2 regions of the Bacillus paralicheniformis genome follow, and region 2 is predicted to be linked to the other one. Evidence: predicted binding sites of a transcription regulator. Region 2 holds the regulator's gene; the other holds the start of a gene.
The links. The regulator Rex, encoded in region 2, represses fermentation and respiration genes when NADH is low (regulators of the CRP and FNR family bind a similar motif). The targets are predictions, from matches to a motif close to TTGTGAAATATTTCACAA.
Positions count from the first base shown of each region.

Region 1 (4,360 bases), 740 kb from region 2:
TGACAAATTGCGGGTCAATGATCGCGACGTCCGGCGTTAATTCATAGTCGGCCAGCGGATACTTCGTATTCGTTTCTTTGTCTGTAATGACAGAGAATGAAGTGACTTCAGAGCCTGTGCCTGATGTCGTCGGGATCGCGACGAATTTTGCTTTTTCGCCCAGTTTCGGGTATTTGACAATGCGCTTGCGGATGTCCAGGAATTTTTGCTTTAATCCAAAGAATTCAGCATCCGGGTGCTCATAGAACAACCACATTCCTTTTGCGGCATCCATTGCAGAACCTCCGCCGAGGGCGATGATGACATCCGGCTGGAATTTGGCCATCATGTCGACGCCGTTCATCACCGTTTCGATTGAAGGATCAGGCTCGACATCAGAAAAAATTTCACAATGAACGTAATCCGGGCGCCTTCTTAAGTAGTGTAGGACGCGGTCTACATATCCGAGTTTCACCATCCCCGGATCAGTCACAATCAACGCTTTTGAGATGTCAGGCATTTTCGCTAAATATTGGGTTGCGTGTTTTTCAAAATAGATTTTTGGAGGAACTTTAAACCACTGCATATTGACATTCCTTTTCGCCACTTTTTTCGTGTTGATTAAATGAACAGCTCCAACGTTTGACGAGACGGAGTTTCCGCCATATGTGCCGCATCCGAGTGTTAAAGAAGGCATATAGGCGTTGTAAATGTCGCCGATCGCCCCTTGTGACGACGGTGCATTGACGATGATCCGCCCGGCTTTCATCCGTAATCCGAATTCTTTAACGGCTTCTTGATCGTTCGTATGAATTACCGCCGAGTGGCCGGTTCCACCGAACGCGAGCATGTCTTCGGCGCGTTTTAATCCCTCTTGAATTCCGCTGACTTTGTAGCACGCTAAAACAGGGCTCAGTTTTTCCCTGGAAAGCGGGTAATCCGGACCTACGCCTTCTAATTCGGCGATGAGGATTTTTGTATCTTGAGGCACTTTGACACCGGCCATTTCAGCGATTTTGAATGCCGGCATGCCGACGATATCAGCGTTTACCGCGCAAGTATTTTCATTGATGACCAATTTCTCGACCTTTGATTTTTCGGTTTCATTTAAGAAATAGCAGTTGTTTCTTGTCATTTCGACTTTGACGTCTGAGTAGATGTCTTTGTCTATGATGACGGCCTGCTCTGATGCGCAAATCATGCCGTTGTCAAATGTTTTGGATAAGATCAGATCATTGACGGCTTGCTTCAGGTTGGCAGACTTCTCGATGTAGCACGGAACGTTTCCAGGTCCGACACCAAGGGCCGGTTTTCCGGAGCTGTACGCTGATTTCACCATGCCGGCGCCCCCTGTTGCGAGGATCAGGGAAACGTTCGGGTGGGTCATTAAGGCTTGAGTTGCATTCAGCGAAGGCGTTTCAATCCATTGGATACAGTTGTCTGGTGCTCCTGCTTTGACGGCTGCGTTCCGAAGGATTCTCGCCGCTTCGCGGCTGCATTTTTGGGCCGATGGATGGAAAGCAAACACGATAGGGTTTCTTGTTTTGATCGCTATCAGGGACTTGAACATTGTAGTGGAAGTAGGGTTGGTCACCGGCGTCACGCCGGCGATGACACCGACAGGCTCCGCGATTTCAATGACTCCGTCGTGTTCGTTTTCATTGATGATGCCCACTGTTTTATCGTATTTGATATGATGGTAGACATACTCTGTGGCAAACATGTTTTTAATGATTTTATCTTCATAAACGCCGCGCTTCGTTTCTTCGACGGCAAGTTTGGCGAGAGGCATGTGCTGATCAAGGCCGGCAAGCGCCATCTGTTTGACGATCTCATCAATCTGCTTCTGATCAAAGCTGCGGAATTCTTCCAATGCCTTTAGGCCTTTTTCGACTAGCTGATCAACCATGGTTGAGGCATTTTGCTTTTGTTTCATTTCCTTTTCTTCGATTGCCATTGTAAACCCTCCAGTGAATGAATAGGAATTTGATTACAACAGGATGTTCAGGGATGAATGATGCGGACATTGTTTGTGAAACATTTCACAAGTGGAGTTAAAAAATTTTATCCCTGAAGCGGATATCTGGTTTATTTTGGTATCAGTCCTCCTTTTCTGTGGCTGAATTTATCATATCACGAATTTGAAGTATGAGTTTGTGAAATGTTGAACAAAGTATGAAATTCATTCTTGAGTAAAATAAGAATGCACCCCGAGGTCTGGGGTGCAGCTTTTAATACCAGTCCGTATGAAACACGCCTTCCATATCCGTCCGCTCATACGTGTGAGCGCCGAAATAATCGCGCTGCGCCTGCAGCAGGTTTGCGTTTGAGCGGCCCGTCCGGTAGCCGTCGTAATAGGAGAGGGCGGTGCTCAGGCACGGGAATGAGATGCCTGAGCTGATGCCTTCGCAGACGACCTTTCGCAAGCCGGACTGGTATTCTTTTAGTTTTTCAGCGAAGTCAGGTGCGACCAGCAGGTTGGACAGGTCCGGCTGTTTGTCGAAAGCTTCGCTGATGAGATTTAAAAATTGTGCGCGGATGATGCAGCCGCCGCGGAAGATGAGGGCGATGTCCTTTAACGGCAGGTTCCATCCGTTCAGGTCAGACGTCATTTTATATTGAGCGAAGCCTTGGGCATAGGCGCAGACTTTCCCCATGTATAACGCCTGTCTGACGCGGTCGATCCACACGTTCTGATCCAGGGGCCGTTCTTCTGTTTCAGGGCCGGCCAATACGTTTTCGGCAGCTGTCCGTTCGTCTTTTAATGATGACAGGTAACGGGCAAACAGGGATTCCGTGATAATCGATGATGGAATGCCGTTGTCGATGGCCTGCAGGCTCGTCCATTTGCCCGTGCCTTTTTGGCCGGTTTTGTCGAGGATGACGTCGATGAGCGGAGCGCCCGTTCGCTCATCCTTTTTCCTCAGGATCTCTGCCGTGATTTCGATTAAATAGCTTTTCAGCTCTCCTTGATTCCACGTGTCGAAAATGTCAGCGATTTCATCTATCGGCAAAAGAAGCTTTTCTCTTAAAAATGTATACGCTTCAGCGATAAGCTGCATGTCTGCGTATTCGATGCCGTTGTGCACCATTTTGACAAAATGCCCCGCGCCTTTTGGACCGATGTAGACACAGCATGGATATCCTTCTACTTGGGCGGCGATTTTTGTGAGAATCGGAGCTGCTTTTTCGTAGACGTCCCGATCTCCGCCGGGCATAATGGATGGGCCTTTTAAAGCGCCGACTTCGCCGCCGGAAATGCCGATTCCCAAGTAGCCGATACCTTTCGCTTTCAAACTGTCATATCTTCGTTCCGTATCTTCGTAGTGGGAGTTGCCGCCGTCCATGATGACATCCCCTTCTTCAAGCAGAGGAACGAGCGAGTCGATAACAGAATCAACCGGTTTGCCTGCTGTGACCATAAGAAAGATTTTTCTCGGTTTTTCTAAAGACTGTACGAAATCTTCAAGTTCATAGTACGGCTTGACTGTTTGGCCTCCCGTTTTTTGGACGAGTTGATCGGTTAAATCCCTTGTGTAGTTATAGACGGCGACTTGTTCGCCTTTGTTTGCCATGTTCAGGGCGATATTGCTCCCCATGACTCCCAGACCTATGACACCGATTGTATTGCGCATGTAATACCTGCTCCTTCATTTAAGACTTTTTTATACAAATAGGCTTAACAATAAAGTAAATCCTAATCCGGCCACCGCGATAATGGTTTCAAGCAGTGTCCAGGTGGCAAATGTTTCTTTCATGCTTAGTCCGAAATACTCTTTGAACATCCAGAAGCCTGCGTCATTGACATGGGAAGCGATTACACTTCCGGCCCCTGTTGCAAGCACAACCAGCGCAAGATTGACATCGCTTTGTCCGAGCATCGGAAGAACGAGTCCGGTTGTGCTTAATGCAGCAACTGTCGCGGATCCTAAGGAGATGCGCAGAATTGCGGCGATGACCCAGGCGAGCAAGATCGGCGACATGGCTGTTCCTTTGAATAATTCAGCTACATAGTCGCCTACTCCGCCATTGATCAAGACTTGTTTGAAGGCGCCGCCGCCCCCGATGATCAAGAGCATCATTCCGATTTGTGTAATGGCGGTTGAACAGGAATCCATCACTTGTTTGATCGGGATCTTTCTGGCGATCCCCATCGTATAGATCGCGACCAACAGGGAGATGACCATCGAAGTCGAGGCATTCCCGATTAAACGAACCGCTGCCAGCAGGCTGTTGTCTGCAAGGCCCATCGTTTCTTGAATAAGCGTAATAACAGTCGAAATAGACATGATAATGACCGGAAGCATAGCTGTGAAGACGCTGATGCCGAAGCCGGGCGTCTCTTCAAGCTTGAACGTTTTCTGCTCACCGAGTGAAGCGA
Region 1 covers NZ_CP023665.1:4,331,171-4,335,530, reverse strand. The annotation lists gene adhE (bifunctional acetaldehyde-CoA/alcohol dehydrogenase) at 1-1,936, opposite strand, end outside; gene gnd (decarboxylating NADP(+)-dependent phosphogluconate dehydrogenase) at 2,211-3,614, opposite strand; gene CP943_RS22030 (GntP family permease) at 3,645-4,360, opposite strand, start outside.
Region 1: the regulator Rex is predicted to act here: its motif matches at 2,010-2,027, upstream of adhE (bifunctional acetaldehyde-CoA/alcohol dehydrogenase).

Region 2 (18,688 bases):
GCTATGCCAGATCGGAAAAAGCCTTGCGGATGTCAAGAGATGAAATCGATGAAAGCGTCAGCCAAATGTACAGTTCTTTAAAACATTCCATCGAATAAAAGGAATGTTGGCATTGTCATTTCAATAGAGGTTGTTCCTTCCAGACGGCCGTTTTATCATAAAATGAGAAGGAGTGATCCAAATGCCGTTTATTCTCCAGCGCATTTATCAAGAAAACCAGCAAGCAGAAGGACGCCGCATTTTAATCGACCGTGTGTGGCCGCGCGGCATTTCAAAAGAAAAAGCGAACCTTGACTGCTGGATGAAAGAAATCGCTCCAAGTCCTGATTTAAGAAAATGGTTCGGTCATGACCCGAAAAAATTCGAATCGTTTAAAGAAGCCTATCAAAATGAAATCAAACAACACCCTGAAAAACAGAGAAGCTTCAAGGAATTAAAAGAAATGGCTGCGGACGAAACCGTTATTCTGCTTTACGGTGCAAAGGATGAGCGCCATAACCATGCCGTCGTTCTTTATGAGATGCTGAACCGGCAAAGCCTTTGACCTTGAAACTTTTTTCAACGCTTTTCGTATGACAGATAAAGCAATATGCGAAAAGGATGGTAAACATGGAGATGAACCTGTTCTGGATCGGGCTTGGTTTAGCGGCTTTAGGCTATTTTATCGGTGACGGCTTGAAAAACTTTAAAAACCCAAAAGGGAGTTATTCAGGCTATCCCTATTTAGTTAAAGAAGGCGATTTACATTATTATTTAGGTTTAAGTAAAGTAGAAACGAAAGAAATGCTGAGTAAATATCCTGACATACCTAAAATTGAATTAAATGGCACAACCTATTATCCGTATCAGCATTTGATGGATTGGATGTTGTCCGCCGACCTTTATAAACAGTAAAGCGCAGCTTGAAGCTGCGCTCACTTTTATGATTCGAGTATTTCAACATAGCCTTCCGATCCGTTAATCCTGATCTTCTGTCCGTCTTTAATTTCTTTCGTCGCATGCTCAACCCCCACCACCGCCGGAAGCCCGTATTCCCGCGCAATGACGGCGCCATGTGTCATGAGGCCGCCCACTTCCGTCACCAAACCTTTGATTGAGACAAACAGCGGTGTCCAGCTCGGATCTGTAAAAGGCGTAACAAGGATATCCCCCTCTTCGATATCGGCTTCTTCCAATTTCAGAATCACTCTTGCCCTACCTTCGATGACTCCCGATGAAACAGGAACGCCCGCCAATGCTCCCGCCGGAATGTGGTCTCCCAGAACTTCTCCCGTGATGACCTCGCCTTCTGAAGTCATCATTCGCGGAGGCGTTAATTTTTCATAATGCTGATATTCTGCTTTTCTTTCCTCGATCTTCTTCACATCGAGACGATTAGCGCAAACGGCCTCTCTCAATTCATCAAAAGACAGATAATAAATATCCTCCTTCGCTTGAATCAGCTTCTTTCGCTGCAAAATGGCGGCTTCTTTCATCAACGCTTCCTTATATATAAAATAGCGTTTGATCAGAGCATATTTGGGATATTCCCGATAACCGATAAAATTCCGCAAAACGCTGATCATCTTCTTTGTCTTTTTTGCCTTTTGTCTGCCTCCCTTTAGTTGTTGCAGACGGCTTAACAGATCCCTCTCCTTTTGCTCCGCTTCCAATCGCCCCTGTTCAAACTTGACCGTTCGCGCACCAGGTTCAAAGTTTTTGATGTTGCTCAAAATCACTGGAGCAAGAATGGAAGGGCGTTCGCTCCAGCGCGTCTTGGTCATATCGATCTCACCGGTGCAGCGCATGCCGTATTTCTCAAGGAATGCCCACAATGCGCTGATAAAAGCGGGACCGCCGTCAAGCTGTTTGAGATCTTCGAAAAAGGTTTCATCATTGGCATGCGCTAAATATTTCTGAACCTCGGGGTATCCTCTGGCAGCATCGGAAACATCCAAAAGCGCCAATCCCATTTCAGATGTGACATTGTGCAATACCGATTGAGAAAGGGTATCGGCGACATTTTTTTCGCCAAGCCATTTCTCCATTTTTCGATTGAGCCAGTATACCGCATATAAACCAACCATAATCACAGCCATGCTCTCTGAATCATAGAGAACTTTTTTCAAGTTTTTTTGATCCTCTTCTATCTGTGCAAATAACGTTTCACCCGATGCATTTTCCAATCGCTGTTCAGCCTCATGAATGGATGCTTCCGCTTTGGACATGAGCCGTTTGACTACACCTGTGTCGTTTTTCCGGTAAATCTTCAGCGCATGACCAGGCAGCGACCATGACAGCCCCTCAGCCCCTAATCTAAACATCCGCTTCCCTTTCGGCAGCGTTTTGACAAGCTCCTTTCTTTTCAAAAAATTCACAAGAGCGCTATGCATGAAAGGATCATTTTTCCCCGCCGTGCTGAGGACGACTTTCCGACCAGCAAAAGATGCCAAATCGTGTGATAAATCAATAAAAAGCCTTCCGCCGGCACAGGTCAGCTCATAACCCGAGATCAACCCGAAAAACGATATCCCAAGCGGATTGATCGGCTCTGTCATCATTTGCTGATGCCCGACAGACATATAGACGCGCAGCTTGTCATCGCTCTGTTTCGGAAGAGGAAACAATGTCGTTACAGGCCTGCTCTGGACAAAGAAAAATTCGCCATCAGCCAGACACCATTCAATATCCTGCGGAAAACCGAAATGAGCTTCAATTCTCCTTCCCAGTGCTTCAAGCTGTATGATCTGTTCATCTGTTAATGTTTGCTTTTTCCGGCGTTCCGCTTCGACTTCGCGCGCCTCAGTGCCGCCGCTTTCCAAAGAATAGACTGCCGTCTTTTTCTCGGAAATCGTTTTTTGAACGATCTCTCCTTCGCGAACCTTGTAGTTGTCTGCCGAAACCATACCAGATACAAGCGCCTCCCCCAAAGCAAAGCTCGCATCAATCGAGGTGACCTTCCGGTTGGATGTAACGGGATCTGCCGTAAACAAAATGCCGGACGCCTCCGAAAACACCATCTGCTGGATGACGACCGATAATTGAACTTTACGGTGGTCAAAACCGTTTTGAATCCGGTAGATCACGGCCCGCTCTGTAAACAATGAAGCCCAGCATTTGCTGATATGCTTCAAGATCGCCTCTATTCCTTTTATATTTAAATACGTATCTTGCTGCCCGGCGAAAGAGGCATGAGGCAAATCTTCCGCTGTAGCGCTTGATCGGACGGCATATGCACCGCCGCCAGCATTTGAGTGAGCGCTTTTAACCGCTTCTTTGATCTCTTCGGCGATTTCGGCCCTTTCAATACCATTGCGGATCTGGAGGGCGAGTTCGTTAATCTGCTCTCGATCGATCACTTTCAAAAGTGACAGCTGATCAATCAGTTCACTGACTCTGCCGTTTTCGCCAATCATCCTTTCATATGCCTTTGTGGTTACACAAAAGCCGTGAGGCACTTGAATGCCGCCCATTTTCGACAACTCGCCCAAGTTCATCCCTTTCCCGCCGACAAGCGGCAAATCGGCTCGATCGACCTCATGAAAGCCCAATACATAGCGTCCCATCAGAAATCCCCCTTTTTATTCGCCTTCAATACCGAAACGAATCATATCCAAAAACCGTTTTCGTTCTTCAAGAAGACGTCTGCTCCAGGCTGGATCATAATCGTTCTCAGCCGTTACTTTCGCTAGAAACTTTTGTTCAAAATGCCCCATCATGACCATGATGAGCTCGAACGCCTCTTCACGATCGACTCCTTTCCTCAACGGAACTTTCGCAAAAAGCTGTTTTAGAATACGATTTCTAACGGCAAATTGCTCCCCATACTTTGCGGCGATTTCTTCTTTTAATTCGGAAGGCGGTGAAAAAAAGGCTTCTTTCGTGAGCTTATATACGTTTGGATAATTCGCGAAAAACTCAAGCTTAGCCAAACTTATTTTTTCTTTCGCTTCAAAAAAATCATGATAAGACGACAGGTCATCAAGGGAAAGGCGCGACTTTACCTTTTCAATACAATAATCGAGCACAGTTAAGTACAGAATTTTTTTGCTTTTAAAGTGATGAAAAATCAGCGCCTTTGAAATACCGGCCGCTTCCGCCAGCATTCCGGTCGAAGTCTTTGCATAGCCGTGCCGGGCAAAAACCTCCAAACAGGCATCGAGTATTTGTTCTTTTTCATAAAGCTGTAAAGGCATTGATCATCATTCCTTTTCGTTATTGACCAATCGGTTAGTATAAATTGTAGCGCTTGCTGACCAGTCGGTCAATAAAATAAAACAAGAATATGGTTTTAACATATGAATTTATTGGTAAAATGAAGGTGGAGCTTACAAAATATGCCGGGGTGAAAAGGCAATGCTGGTGTTGATGGTAAAGTTTATTTTGCTCTTTATTTTATGTTCCATTTCGTTTTCTTTATTTAAAGCATGTGTTTACACAGCGGGTAAAAAGCTGATTGACCGGACCGCGGAAGGATCGGCCCTCAACTGGACCTGCAGTGTATTCATCAAAAACGGTGTGGCCATGACGGGCGATGACTGTTTTGTCATGGCTGTTTCAGCGGCCTTGTTGGCCATTTATATATAAAAGCCTCAAACTTCCAATAAACAAACAAGGGTGACTAAGATGTGCGGCAGGTTTACGCTCTTTTCTGAATTTGATGAGATTATTGATCGTTTCGAGATTGATCAAATGACGATTGAAGATTACAGCCCAAGTTATAACATCGCGCCTTCCCAGCGCATTCTCACCGTCATCAGCGACGGTTCCCATAACCGGTTAGGGCGGCTGCGGTGGGGATTGATTCCGCCGTGGTCAAAGGATGAGAAAATCGGTTATAAAATGATCAATGCGCGCGCTGAGACTTTGGCTGAGAAGCCGAGCTTTCGAAAGCCGCTGATCAGACAAAGGTGTCTCATTCCGGCAGACAGTTTTTATGAGTGGAAGCGGACCGATGCAAAGACAAAGCGGCCGATGAGGATCAAGCTCAAAACAAATGGACTGTTTTCGTTTGCGGGGCTTTGGGAGAAGTGGCAGCCTGCCGGCGGCAAGCCCGTCTATACATGCACAATCATTACGACAATGCCCAACGATTTAATGAAAGATATTCATGATCGCATGCCCGTCATTCTTGATCGTCAGGCTGAAAAAGAATGGCTGAATCCGAAAAATCAAGACCTTGCATACTTAGAAAGCCTTTTAAAACCATATGCGTCAAAAGAGATGGAAGCGTATGAAGTCGCGCCTCTCGTCAATTCACCGCATCATAATTCTCCTGAGCTCATCAAAAAAGCCCCTTAAAAGGGGCTTTTTAGCGAGGCGGCCGGGTCATAATGGTGAGGGCACCGCCTCCATGATTCTAAAAATATTCATTGTGTCAAAAGGTAAAATTCACTGCTGAAGCCGATGCCTTCCCAAAAACGCAGCGCCGATTGATTATCGATATCAACCGATACTTGAACGTGAGACACTTGATGCCGTTCAAACCAATCCATCATACGATCTGCAACAAGCTTTCCCAGCTTGTTTCTTCGATAGACCGGGGCTATGTACACTTCATCGATGTGCCCGCTCAGACAATCGCTGACCAAATCTTTCTTAATAGAGGCCAGCCCGTATCCGACCGCTTCTTGCCTCTCATTCACGACGGCAAAAACCGCTCCGTATGCAGATTGAACATATTGTTTCAGCTGCTGCTGTATCATTTGTCTATCTTGATCATCCAATGTGCAATCAGCCGTTTCCAATGCATTATCATTCCACAAATTAATCAGTTTAGCAACAAACTCAGGCTTCAGAGGGGCATCAAGCTGTTGAATATGTATGGTCATGGCGTTTCTCCCTGTGCAAGACTTTTCATCAACCACATTTTAAATTAGAATAATATGCAATACAAGGATTTTATTGCTAAAGAAAGGTGATGGTGAAATGGACAGCCGTACAGCGCGGGAAAAAGAACCGCCGCTTGTCAAAGCATTCCATTATATCACGCTTGCCGGGATATTTCTTCTCATCATTCCATCCGGGTTCAATCCCGTTTATTTGAATGGGGGATTCATCCTGTTTGGACTGAACATCGGTGTGCGTTCATTCGTTCTTTTGAAGAAGAATAAAAAAGGAGAATTTATCTTTACGATCGCTACTTGTTTATTTTTGATCGGTTACAGCGCTGTCAGGCTTTATTTCATATCATAATAAAAAAGCAGGTTTTCCCTGCTTTTTAAACCAAATCCGCCGTTTTGAGCCCCCTGCATTTTTGCAGACCGTCAGAACGCAGACAATAAGCGGCCGTCTTTTTCTTATATTGTTTAACGACGTCTATATGATCATCGTATCTGTAAACCAACAGCTTCACAGCGTTTTTCCCTCTTTTTGTTTCGATAACAAACGGTGTCCCGGCGTTTTTCGGATTTACAAAAAGCGGCTCGTCTCCCGGGTAGATGTAATACCGCTCCATAAATACGGCCTCATTAAAGTTTTGAATAAATTGACTCTTGTCAGATCCCTCTAAACGCTCTCCTCCGAACGTCACTGTAACATTCGCTTCCTCAAGCTTAACATGAACTTGAAATTTGCCGGTCAGCCACTCTACGACACCGCTCGGAAGGCAAGTGACCAATATTTTAAAAAGACTGAAGATAACCAAAAAGGTTACAAAAAGCCATGTCACTCGATCATCTCCTCTTGTCTGAAATTTAAAGATGTCCTTGATTCATCCTATCATACAGACTAAAGGATTTTATTGTACATTGTGTGAACAAGTGCAGCCCAGATGAACATTCGCCTTCAGTGATCCCCGCTCTGATGCTCTTCTTTTGGGATTTCAGAAGGAGCCTTCGGAACTTTCCGCAGCTGATGATTGACCACATCAGAGGAATAAAGTGTAACAACCATCGTTCCTCCATGCCGTTTCGCCCTGATCAAGACCGGCTGGTTATATTTATTTTGAAAGCGCAAATCAGGCCCGCCCCAGCTGACCGTCGCGTCGCGCCCTGGCGGAACATAAGGGACACGCCGGCTGTGGGAATAACGCTGGACGATTTCCAGTCCTGCCCGGTCAACCGCATTAAACAATGTTGACGAAACCTGGCAAATGCCTCCGCCAACCCCTTCAGACAATTCGCCTCTCACGATCACCGGAGCCTTCATATACCCCTTGTCCGGCGTCCTCATACCGACAACTTTGTTAAATGAAAACGTCTCATTAGGAAACACAACATGATTGTCGATCGCTTTTGCCGCGAGTGAAATGTTGTGCGTCCTGCTTTTATTCCCGGAATTAAAATACGTCACATACTGACCGATCCGCTGTGTCCGGATATGGGAAAGCAGTTCGCTGTCCACTTTCGGGTAAATGTTCAATTCAGGCACTTCTATCGTGGACGGACCATCCCCATAAAAATACGCATAAAACTGCTCTCTAACCCCCTTCCTGGAAAGGCTGTAGCCAACCTTGCCGGGAACGATCCTTCCCTGATCATTGATCACGGCGTTGACGGGATCCTTGTGTACTTTCCGCTCAAGCCTGTCAACGAACTCGGCGTATTTTTTATCATCAATCAACGGTGTCCCGGGAAGCGGCATTGTAAAATCTTCGCGGTTCACAACGGCCACTTTCTTCCCTTGCTGGGTGATCGTTAAGCTGTCAGAATGCCCCGCAGGCTGCGCTAATAATAAAAGTCCAGTCATCCAAATTTTCAGCATAAGTCGATGTACCTCCCGCTATTAGTATGAACAGGAGATGATATTTGATGTACTGGACGTGTGATGCTTTAATGATCATCTATATTATGGATGAGAAAGGTTACACTAATGGAGGGAAGTTAAAAATAGTATAAAGCATGCATTAAGCCTGTTTATTTTCATTGGTTCCTTTGCTTTTTTGCCTGAATAACATTACGGTGGTTGCGATCAGAACTGTCAAAAAAATGATACCTGAGTACAGGAACCCAATCAGCTCTACGCCATTAAATTTATACGTAAAATAACTGCCGATAAAAAAGATTGTCCCCAGCAGGGAAAATGAATTCAATCGATTTACAATTTTTTTGACCATTTTTTTAAAACCTCCCGAAAGGAACAATAACTTCTTAGGCACTGGCCGACTGCTCATTCTTTATAAAATATATGCCCTTCTCTTTGAGAAAGGCATGTCGCTACTTGTTCTGTTGATTTTCTTTTAAAGTGAGATTTAAATATAGAAGGGCCAATAAAGTAAAAGCAACGTTCACCAACCAGGACTTCCAGCTGGACGCAGGGTCAAAAATTGTACCGAGCAGATGTATAATAGATGAAAATGATAAAAGCAAAAACATTAGTTTGTTGTGCGACATCAGTTGTTTAACCTTTCTGTTAAAAATCCAGGTTCCAATTATACCACAATGGATTAAAGTAGTAATTATATGTCATCGCAAGTTAAAATAAAAAGAGGCTCTCAAAAGAGCCTCTTTTCCTTGATATATCAGCGTTTTGGACGCTGGGCTTACATCATGCCGCCCATACCGCCCATGCCGCCCATGTCAGGCATTCCTGCGCCGCCTTTGTTTTCTTCAGGCTTGTCGGCAACAACTGCTTCAGTTGTCAGGAACATAGCCGCTACAGATGCTGCGTTTTGCAGAGCTGAGCGTGTTACTTTTGTAGGGTCAACGATACCTTTGTCGATCATGTTCACCCATTCGCCTGTTGCAGCGTTGTAGCCTACACCAATAGCTTCGCCTTTCAGGCGCTCAACGATGACAGATCCTTCAAGACCAGCATTGTGCGCGATTTGACGGATTGGTTCTTCAAGAGCGCGAAGAACGATGTTGATACCAGTCAGTTCGTCGCCTTCAGCTTCAAGGGCAGCTACTTTATTGTAAACATTGACAAGAGCTGTACCACCGCCGGATACGATTCCTTCTTCTACCGCAGCGCGAGTAGAGTTCAGGGCGTCTTCGATGCGAAGCTTGCGTTCTTTCAATTCTGTTTCAGTGGCAGCGCCGACTTTGATGACAGCTACGCCGCCTGCAAGCTTAGCTAGGCGCTCTTGTAATTTTTCTTTATCGAACTCAGAAGTTGTTTCTTCAACTTGAGCGCGGATTTGGTTGACGCGTGCCGCGATTTGCTCTGTATCTCCCGCACCTTCAACGATTGTTGTGTTTTCTTTTGTCACAACAACTTTAGAAGCGCGTCCCAATTGGTTGATTTGAGTTGATTTAAGGTCAAGACCTAAATCTTCTGTGATCACTTCGGCACCTGTCAGGATCGAGATGTCTTCGAGCATCGCTTTGCGGCGGTCTCCGAATCCAGGCGCTTTAACAGCCACTGCGTTGAATGTTCCACGAAGCTTGTTGACAACCAATGTTGCAAGAGCCTCACCTTCAACGTCTTCAGCAATCAGAAGCAACGGTTTGCCTTGCTGAACAACTTGCTCAAGCACCGGCAGGATTTCTTGAATGTTTGTGATTTTTTTGTCTGTTACCAAGATGTACGGGTTCTCAAGAACCGCTTCCATCTTATCGGAATCTGTCACCATGTAAGGAGACGCATATCCGCGGTCAAACTGCATACCTTCAACCACTTCAAGCTCTGTTGTGAATCCTTTTGATTCTTCGATCGTGATGACACCGTCGTTGCCGACGCGCTCCATCGCTTCAGCGATCAGGCTTCCGACTTCTTCGTCAGCAGCGGAGATTGAAGCAACTTGTGCGATTGATTCTTTGCCTTCGATTGGTTTGGAGATTTCTTTCAGGCTTTCAACCGCTACAGCCACAGCCTGCTCGATACCTTTGCGCACGCCTACAGGGTTAGCGCCGGCAGTTACGTTTTTAAGACCTTCTCGAATCATCGCTTGAGCTAGAACTGTCGCTGTTGTTGTACCGTCACCGGCAACATCGTTTGTTTTGCTCGCAACTTCAGCAACAAGCTTTGCGCCCATGTTTTCGAACGCGTCTTCAAGCTCGATTTCTTTCGCGATGGTAACACCGTCGTTTGTGATTAATGGAGAACCGAATTTTTTCTCAAGAACGACGTTGCGTCCTTTAGGTCCCAAAGTTACCTTTACAGCATCCGCCAATGCATCTACACCGCGCAGCATTGAACGGCGGGCTTCTTCGCTAAACTTAATATCTTTTGCCATGTTATTCGAACCTCCTATATAATTGTCTCGTTTTTATTTATGACTTAGCCGATAACAGCTAAAATGTCGCTTTCACGCAAGATTAAGTAGTCAGTACCTTCATATTTCACTTCGGTACCTGCATATTTTGAGAAGATGATGCGGTCGCCTGTTTTAACTTCTAATGCAACGCGCTCTCCGCTCTCTAACACACGGCCTGAACCGGCTGCAACCACTTTACCCTCTTGTGGTTTTTCTTTTGCGGAGTCAGGAAGTACGATTCCGCTGGCAGTTTTTTCTTCAGACTCAACGAGCTCAATGACAACGCGATCACCTAATGGCTTTAACAATGAAACAACCTCCTCAATATTTTCATATGTAATTTTAGCACTCGCACTCGGTGAGTGCTAACACAATTCTTATAATAAAGAATCTCCCAGGCAATTTCAAGTGATAAGGTCAAATTTTTTTGCGCTTACATTTCTCCGCATGTCCTTATCATCCTATAATTTAAAAAGAGTGTGTTACAATAAACATAGTCTGAATTAGATTTTTAGAAAAGGAGTACATAAAGCTTGAGAAAACAATACTGGTTTATTATATTGGCATACGTTCTCATGCAATTGTCGGCCGCTGTCGGCTTGCCTCTTCTTTACTTTTTGGGAGTGGGCAAAGGACAGCCAAAGGCTGAAGCCCAGCTTACATTGACAGGCGTCTGGTCTGTCATCGCGTTTACCCTCTGTCTCGTTATCGTGCTGCTGATTTTGCGGACGGTGCCGAAGACGACGCTTCGCAACCGCCCGAAAGCATCGGTTGGAGCGTCAATCGGATGGGCGGTAGCCGGCGTTTTTCTCGCTTTGTTTTCGCAGTCAATTGCCGCTTCGATCGAAATGTACTTGTTCGGGGTCAACCCGGAATCGGAAAATACGCAGCGGATCATGGAAATCATCACCGCATTGCCGCTGATGGTGTTTGTCTCTTCTGTATTCGGACCGATTCTTGAAGAAATCATTTTCAGAAAGATCATTTTCGGTGCAATCTATGAGAAAACGAATTTTTTCATTGCCGCTTTGTTCAGTTCGGTGCTCTTCTCGGTCGTCCATTTAGATTTCAGCCATCTGCTCATATATACAGCAATGGGATTCACATTCGCCTTTTTATATGTCAGAACCAACCGGATTATCGTGCCTATTTTCGCCCATGTCGCCATGAATACGCTCGTCGTCTTACTGCAGACATTCCGGGAGCCTATTGAAGAATATTTGAAACACGTCGAGAAAATGCAAATGATTATTGGAGGATTTCTATGATGAGAAGCCCTAAATTCTGGGGAGCGATTTATTTATTAACGGGTGTGCTGTTTACATATCTGGCGGCAACCTCGCCCGGAAGCATGTGGTCTTTTTACACGATCCTGCTGATGCTTTTCGCAGCCTATAATATCAGCATTTCCTTTAAAATGTTCGCCCTGGCCGGCAAGATGAAACGAAAAGATCAATAGCCTTTTTTGTGAAGGAAAAGAGCCATTCTGAAAAAGAATGGCTCTTATTTTGTATGGTCGTTCAAAAACGCTTGATTTTCCTCTTGAATCATTGTTTTTTGCGCCTGCCTGTAGGATATTCTTGAAATCACGATACTGATTTCATAAAGAATGAGCAATGGCACTGAGACCATTAAATGCGACAAAAGCTCAGGCGGTGTAATGAGCGCCGCGATGACGAACAACACAAAATATGCGTATTTTCTGATTTTCGCCAAAAACATCGGCGTCACGAGGCCGAGCCTTGTGATAAACATGATGACCACAGGCATCTGAAACAATAAGCCAAAAGGAAGCGTCAACTGAAGCAGAAACTGAAAATATTCGTGTATTCCGATGACCTGGTTGACATTCAGATCATCTGAGACTCTCGTCATAAAGTCCACGACAAACGGAAATAAAATAAAGTAAGAAAAGGCAATGCCGCCTAAAAAAAGAATAATCGATATCGGAATATAGCTGAGCGTCACTTTTCGTTCTTTTTCATACAGCCCCGGGCTAATGAAAGCCCACAGCTGGTATAAAACAAGCGGCGAAGTCAAGACGGCGCCGATGATGAAAGCGAACTGCACGTACACAAATAAAGGATCGGTCAGCTTGAACGCGTTGAGCGTCAGCAGCTTCGCTTCATCCGTCTGCTGCAGATAGATAATCAGCGGCTTTGCCAATAAAAAGCCTGCCACAACAAATAAAACAAAAAAGAAAAAAGTGATCACAAGCCGTCTGCGTAGTTCTGTGATATGTTCTATCAGCGACATTTCTCTTTCCTTCATAAATGTCATCCTATCCTACTGATCTTCTTTCTTTTTATCGGAATCGTCGTCAGCCAAACCTTTTGTCGCATTCTTAAACTCCCTCAGCGTGTTTCCCGCTGCTCTTCCCAGCTCGGGAAGTTTTTTCGGGCCGAATATCAAAAGCGCCACCACGACAATTAAAATAAAGCTTCCAGGACCGATTGGCATAAAGCCTGCCCCCTTTCCTTTATTTTTCGTTTTCCGTTTTACTTTTCCTGCATTGAATAATGTTTCATGAAATACACCAGCGACTGAAGTTCAACCGCCAAATCTATATGATGAATGCGAATGTGTTCCGGCACATTCAAGCGGGCCGGCGTGAAATTAAGAATGCCTTTAATGCCAAGCTCCACCAGCCTGTCTGTAATCGACTGTGCGGCTTGAGCCGGTACCGTCAAAATGGCGACGGGGATATCATCCGTCATATGCTCTTCAAGTCTATTCAGATCATAGACGGGAACACCGCCGACCTCGGTTCCGATTTTTTCCTCATTGATGTCAAACGCCATGGCGATTTTTGTATTATTATTTTTGATAAAATTGTAATGGAGAAAGGCTGTCCCCAAATTCCCCACGCCAATGAGCGTTACGTTCGTCATTTCATCCTGATCAAGCGTCTTTCTGAAAAAGGACAGCAAATAATTGACATTGTAGCCGTATCCTTTTTTTCCGAGCGCGCCGAAGTACGAGAAGTCCCTGCGGATGGTCGCAGAATCGACTTTGACGGCATCGCTCAGCTCAGCGGAAGATACACGCTGTTTTCCGGATGCATGAAGGTTTTTTAAAAAACGATAATATAATGGCAACCGTTTCGCTGTCGCTTGCGGAATTTTTGAATGATCCATGTTCATAAACTAATCCTCCATGTCTACATCAGCTTTTTCCCTTTTATAGTCACCGTTTTTCCCGCCTGTCTTTTCGAGAAGAAAGGTCGGTCCTATCACCATTCCCTTATCCGCCGCTTTGCACATGTCATATACGGTCAGCGCACATACGGAGACCGAAGTTAACGCTTCCATTTCCACACCTGTGCTCCCTTTGGTCTTCACTTTAGATTGAATATGCAGGATGCTCTTCTGTTCTTTCTCCTCCCAGCGAAAGGCGATGTCGACTCCTTTCAGAGCGATCGGATGGCACATCGGGATGATGGCGGATGTCTGTTTTGCGGCCATGATTCCGGCCACTTGCGCCACCGACAATACATCGCCTTTTCCGATTTCCCGGTTTTTGATTTTTTCATGTACTGTTCGATTCATAGACACGCTTGAAACAGCCGCAGCTGTGCGTACTGAAGCTTCCTTTTCGCTTATATCAACCATCTTGGCTCTGCCTTGTTCATTAAAATGTGTAAACTCATTCATGTTCTGAACTCTCCTTATAACGATCATACACTATTTTTTTCATTCTGTCTTTTTCTTTGGCTAAAATCTTCCAGACTTCACTTAATTGTTTGCTGACTGCGCAGTGATAGGCTACACTTAAAATAGCAGACAAGAGGTGAAAGATCATGATGATTTTACAAGTGAACCAACTTTCAAAATCGTTTGGAGCCGATACGATTTTAACGAATATAAAACTCGAAGTCAGATCTCGGGACCGGATTGCGATCGTCGGACGCAACGGCGCCGGAAAATCGACTCTTCTAAAGATTATCGCAGGAAAACTTTCATATGAAAAGGGGGACATCATCAAGCCGAAAGATTTGACGATGGGCTACCTTGACCAGCATTCCGGCCTCGATTCCAAGCTGACGCTCAAAGAGGAATTGCTGTCGGTATTTGATTTTCTGAAAAAAATGGAACAAGAAATGCGCGCGATCGAGGAAAAGATGGCGCAGGCCGGACCGGACATGCTTGAATCATTGATGAAGACGTATGACAGGCTTCAGCAGGAGTTCAAGGACAAAGGCGGCTACCAATATGAGGCAGAGGTCAGATCCGTCATGCACGGGCTCGGCTTTGCGGGATTTGACGACTCCGTCCGCGTCCAGGACTTAAGCGGAGGTCAAAAAACAAGGCTTGCCCTCGGAAAAATGCTTTTGACAAAACCCGACCTCCTCATTTTGGACGAACCGACAAACCACTTGGATATCGATACCCTGACATGGCTTGAACAATATTTGCAAAATTACAGCGGAGCGATTTTAATCGTTTCCCATGACAGGTACTTTCTTGACAAAGTGGTTACCCAAGTTTACGAGATCAGCCGGTCCCAAAGCAAAAAATATACCGGGAACTACAGCTCTTATCTCCAATTAAAAGCCGAACAGCTGGAAAAGGAAACAAAGCTTTATGAAAAGCAGCAGGACGAAATCGCCAAGCTGCAGGAGTTCGTCGACCGGAATCTGGCTAGAGCTTCGACGACGAAACGGGCGCAGAGCAGACGAAAGCAGCTTGAACGGATGGAGATCATGGACAAACCGCTCGGAGATGAAAAGTCGGCGTCTTTCCGCTTTGAAATTACAAGGCAAAGCGGAAACGATGTACTGCGGGTGGAAGGCTTGACAGTAAGCTATCAGGAGCAGCCCCCGCTTCTCCGTTCATTGAACTTTCACATCACCCGCGGGGAAAGCGTTGCACTGGTCGGACCGAACGGAATCGGCAAGTCAACCCTTTTAAAAGCATTGATTCAAAAGCTGCAGCCGGTATCGGGAACAATCGCGACAGGCTCCCATGTCTCAATCGGCTACTATGACCAGGAACAGGCTGAATTGACGTCGTCAAAACGCGTGCTTGACGAGCTTTGGGACGATTATCCGGAAATGAATGAAAAGGATATCCGGACCTGCCTCGGCAACTTCCTGTTTTCGGGAGAAGACGTATTAAAACCTGTACACGCGTTAAGCGGCGGCGAAAAAGCAAGGCTTGCCCTCGCCAAGCTGATGCTCCAAAAAGCGAACTTCCTTATTCTTGATGAGCCGACAAACCATCTCGACCTGGACAGCAAGGAAGTCTTGGAGAACGCTTTGATCGATTACCCGGGAACGATATTATTTGTGTCCCATGACCGCTATTTTATCAACCGGATCGCGACAAAAGTACTGGAGCTTTCCCGCGACAAAGCAGAAGAATATTTAGGCGACTACGATTATTACACAGAAAAAAAAGCGCAGCAGCTTGAACTGAAAGAACTAGAAAAACAGACGGAAGAGCATCAGAAAAACGCTTCCGAAAAACCTGGCGCAAAAAAGAGCTATGAGGAAGAAAAAGAGCTGAAAAGAAAAGAACGCCAGCGGCAGCGAAGGATTGAAGAAATCGAAACAAGAATTACGGACATTGAAGAACAGATCGAAAAAAATGAGGAGCTCCTGTGTGACCCCGCCGTCTTCCAAGACCATGAGAAGGTCCAGGAAATCCACTCTGAAAATGAACGGCTGAATGAGGAGCTTGAACAACTGTTAACAGAATGGGAAACACTCTCTACAAATGAATAAAGGATGAACCGCTCCAAGCCGGAGCGGTTTTTTTGTCCACAATTAAAATCCTTTATTTAAAAGAAAGAAAGCGATTTACCCACAATATCCACAAAAAACATAATATTTATACACATTATTAACAGGTAAAAAAGGTCTGTAAATTAAGGTTTTTAACATTATACACAAGACTGTGGATATATGTTAATAACCTGTTAATAACTATTCCCGGGCAAAAAAACCTCACAGAGCGTGAGGTTTTAATAAGACGTCAGATCTAAGCCAGGCTGACCGTTCATATCATATTTTCCTCTGATTCCTTTTTCAAAAGCAACCGTACCTGCGGCGGCAATCATCGCGGCATTGTCCGTACACAGCGAAAGCGGCGGGATCAAAAGCTCAATCTCCGGATGGCTGCTGAACGTTTTTTCAAGCGCCGCTCTCAACCCTTTGTTTGCAGCAACTCCTCCGGCAAGCAGCACCTGTTTGACGCCATAAGCTTTCGCAGCGCGTTCCGTTTTTGTGACAAGGACATCAATGACGCTTTCCTGAAAGCTGGCTGACAAATCTTCCGGAGCTATCGTTTCACCTTTTTGTGAAGCGTTGTGAAGCGTGTTGATGACTGCAGATTTCAATCCGCTGAAGCTGAAATGATAAGAGCCTTCTTCAAGCCATGCGCGCGGCAGCGGCACATTTGCCTCGCCTTTTTGCGCAAGTTTGTCAATGTGAGGTCCTCCCGGATAAGGAAGCCCCATCGTTCTCGCCACTTTGTCATAGGCTTCGCCTGCCGCATCGTCGAGCGTCTCTCCGATGACTTCAAATGAGCCGTGCTCTTTCATATACACGAGTTCGGTGTGGCCGCCTGAGACGACAAGGGCAATCGCCGGAAATTGAATGTCCTGAACAAGTCTGTTGGCATAGATGTGACCGGCAATGTGATGAATGCCTACGAGCGGTATGCCCCGGGCAAAACTGAGCGCTTTCGCGGCATTCACGCCGATCAATAAAGCGCCGACAAGCCCCGGTCCTTCCGTTACTGCGATGGCATCAATGTCATCAAATGTCATGTCCGCTTGTGCAAAGGCTTCCTCAAGCACGATCGTCATCTGTTCCACGTGATGCCTTGATGCGATCTCGGGAACAACGCCGCCAAACCGTTTATGACTTTCGATTTGCGACGCTACGACATTTGAAATGATATCCGTTCCGTTTTTGACAATCGCGGCGGCCGTCTCATCACAGCTTGTTTCGATTCCTAATACATACAGATCTTTTTTATGATTCATTTAGTCTCACCCACATTAATAATGCATCTTCCCCATTATCGGTATAATAATTTTTACGAATTCCTCCCGGCTCAAAGCCGAGCTTTTTGTATAAGCTTTGTGCAATATGATTCGATACCCTTACCTCTAAAGAAAGCTGAACCGCCTTTTTCATCCGGCAAAGCTTCATCGCGGCTTTCAAAAGAGCTTCTCCTAAACGGCGGCCCCGATATGCAGGTGAAACGGCAATGTTGGTGATCTGGGCATCATCCATGACGATCCAAATCCCGCAGTAGCCGACAACTTGCTCCTCAACTTCGAGAACGAGGTAATGAGCATACATATTGTGAAAAAGCTCATGATGAAAAGATTCTTTTTTCCACGGAGAAGAAAAAGAGCTTTTTTCAATTTCAAAAACCTGGTCCAAATCTTTTGGATTCATATCGCGTATGACCATTTGCGTGTTCATGGCTTCACCCGTTTACTTTTGTTTTTCAAGCCAGACGGCCTCGGCTTCGGCCAGACGAATATAGTTTGGAACAACGCTGTGCACAGGCTCGGCCTCTTTAAGTTCTCCGATTAAAGCCAATTCTGAAGGTCGTGGAAGCTGCAGGGCAGGGCCAGCAATGACCGCTTGTTCACCGAGAATCTGTTCGATCATCTCCTGATGAATCTCTGTGTCACTTCCTATGAAAAGGACTTGCTGATCCATGGCTTTCAGTTTTTTAAGCCAATCCTCAAGCAGAATGTTTTGGTCCTCTTCCAAGCCATGCAGTTTACCGTCCCTATACTGGTATAGTCCCGTATAAACCTGACCGCGTCTGGCATCAAACAACGGACAAATCAAGCCTTGGAAAAAACGGCCGTTTGCCGCCAGCACTTCAAGGCTTGAAACGGTTTTAATCGGAATATTTAATGACCATGCAAGCGTTTTGGCAATCGTAACACCGATCCGCACGCCTGTATATGAACCCGGACCTTTGGCAACTGCAATTTGGGTCAGGTCATTCGGCTCTAAACCGCACTCTTTAAGGAGTTCGTCGATCGCCGGCATAGCTCTGACTGAATGGTTTTTCTTTAAGTGGGATATATGCTCGGCTATCACTTTTCCGTCTTTAACTAATGCCACGCCGAGCGTTAAATTGGATGTATCAATCGCAAGTATCGTCATGTTTGCTGATCTCCTCGCAAAGATTTTCGTAGCGGCTGCCTTTAGGGGTAAAGGTCAGCTTTCGTTCATCATCGCCAAGCCGCTTAATGACCACCTCTAGGCGCTCTTTCGGAAGCTGCTCCTCAATCAAATGCGCCCATTCCACAAGGCAGACGCCGTCTCCCTCAAAATATTCATCTAATCCGAGATCTTCCGTTTCATCTTCCATTCTGTAAACATCCATATGAAACAGCGGAAGAGAGCCGTCCCGGTATTCTTTGATAATGGTAAAAGTCGGGCTGCTGACAACCCGCTTGATTCCGAGCCCTTCGGCAAATCCTTTTGTAAAAGTCGTTTTGCCTGCTCCAAGGTCGCCCTCCAATGTGATGACATCACCGGGCAGAACATACTTTGCTGCCAGTCTGGCAATGTTTTTTGTCTCTTCAGGCTCT
Region 2 covers NZ_CP023665.1:688,562-707,249, reverse strand. The annotation lists gene CP943_RS03645 (SDR family oxidoreductase) at 1-98, shown strand, start outside; gene CP943_RS03640 (DUF488 domain-containing protein) at 182-544, shown strand; gene CP943_RS03635 (hypothetical protein) at 610-894, shown strand; gene ppsA (phosphoenolpyruvate synthase) at 921-3,545, opposite strand; gene CP943_RS03625 (TetR/AcrR family transcriptional regulator) at 3,561-4,175, opposite strand; gene CP943_RS03620 (hypothetical protein) at 4,336-4,566, shown strand; gene CP943_RS03615 (SOS response-associated peptidase) at 4,606-5,280, shown strand; gene CP943_RS03610 (GNAT family N-acetyltransferase) at 5,349-5,810, opposite strand; gene CP943_RS03605 (hypothetical protein) at 5,908-6,174, shown strand; gene CP943_RS03600 (YfmQ family protein) at 6,200-6,649, opposite strand; gene CP943_RS03595 (VanW family protein) at 6,766-7,683, opposite strand; gene CP943_RS03590 (hypothetical protein) at 7,826-8,035, opposite strand; gene groL (chaperonin GroEL) at 8,462-10,096, opposite strand; gene groES (co-chaperone GroES) at 10,141-10,425, opposite strand; gene CP943_RS03575 (CPBP family intramembrane glutamic endopeptidase) at 10,651-11,385, shown strand; gene CP943_RS03570 (YdiK family protein) at 11,385-11,576, shown strand; gene tatC (twin-arginine translocase subunit TatC) at 11,621-12,397, opposite strand; gene CP943_RS03560 (twin-arginine translocase TatA/TatE family subunit) at 12,404-12,577, opposite strand; gene CP943_RS03555 (redox-sensing transcriptional repressor Rex) at 12,616-13,260, opposite strand; gene moaC (cyclic pyranopterin monophosphate synthase MoaC) at 13,264-13,770, opposite strand; gene CP943_RS03545 (ABC-F family ATP-binding cassette domain-containing protein) at 13,917-15,842, shown strand; gene tsaD (tRNA (adenosine(37)-N6)-threonylcarbamoyltransferase complex transferase subunit TsaD) at 16,082-17,107, opposite strand; gene rimI (ribosomal protein S18-alanine N-acetyltransferase) at 17,097-17,555, opposite strand; gene tsaB (tRNA (adenosine(37)-N6)-threonylcarbamoyltransferase complex dimerization subunit type 1 TsaB) at 17,568-18,257, opposite strand; gene tsaE (tRNA (adenosine(37)-N6)-threonylcarbamoyltransferase complex ATPase subunit type 1 TsaE) at 18,238-18,688, opposite strand, start outside.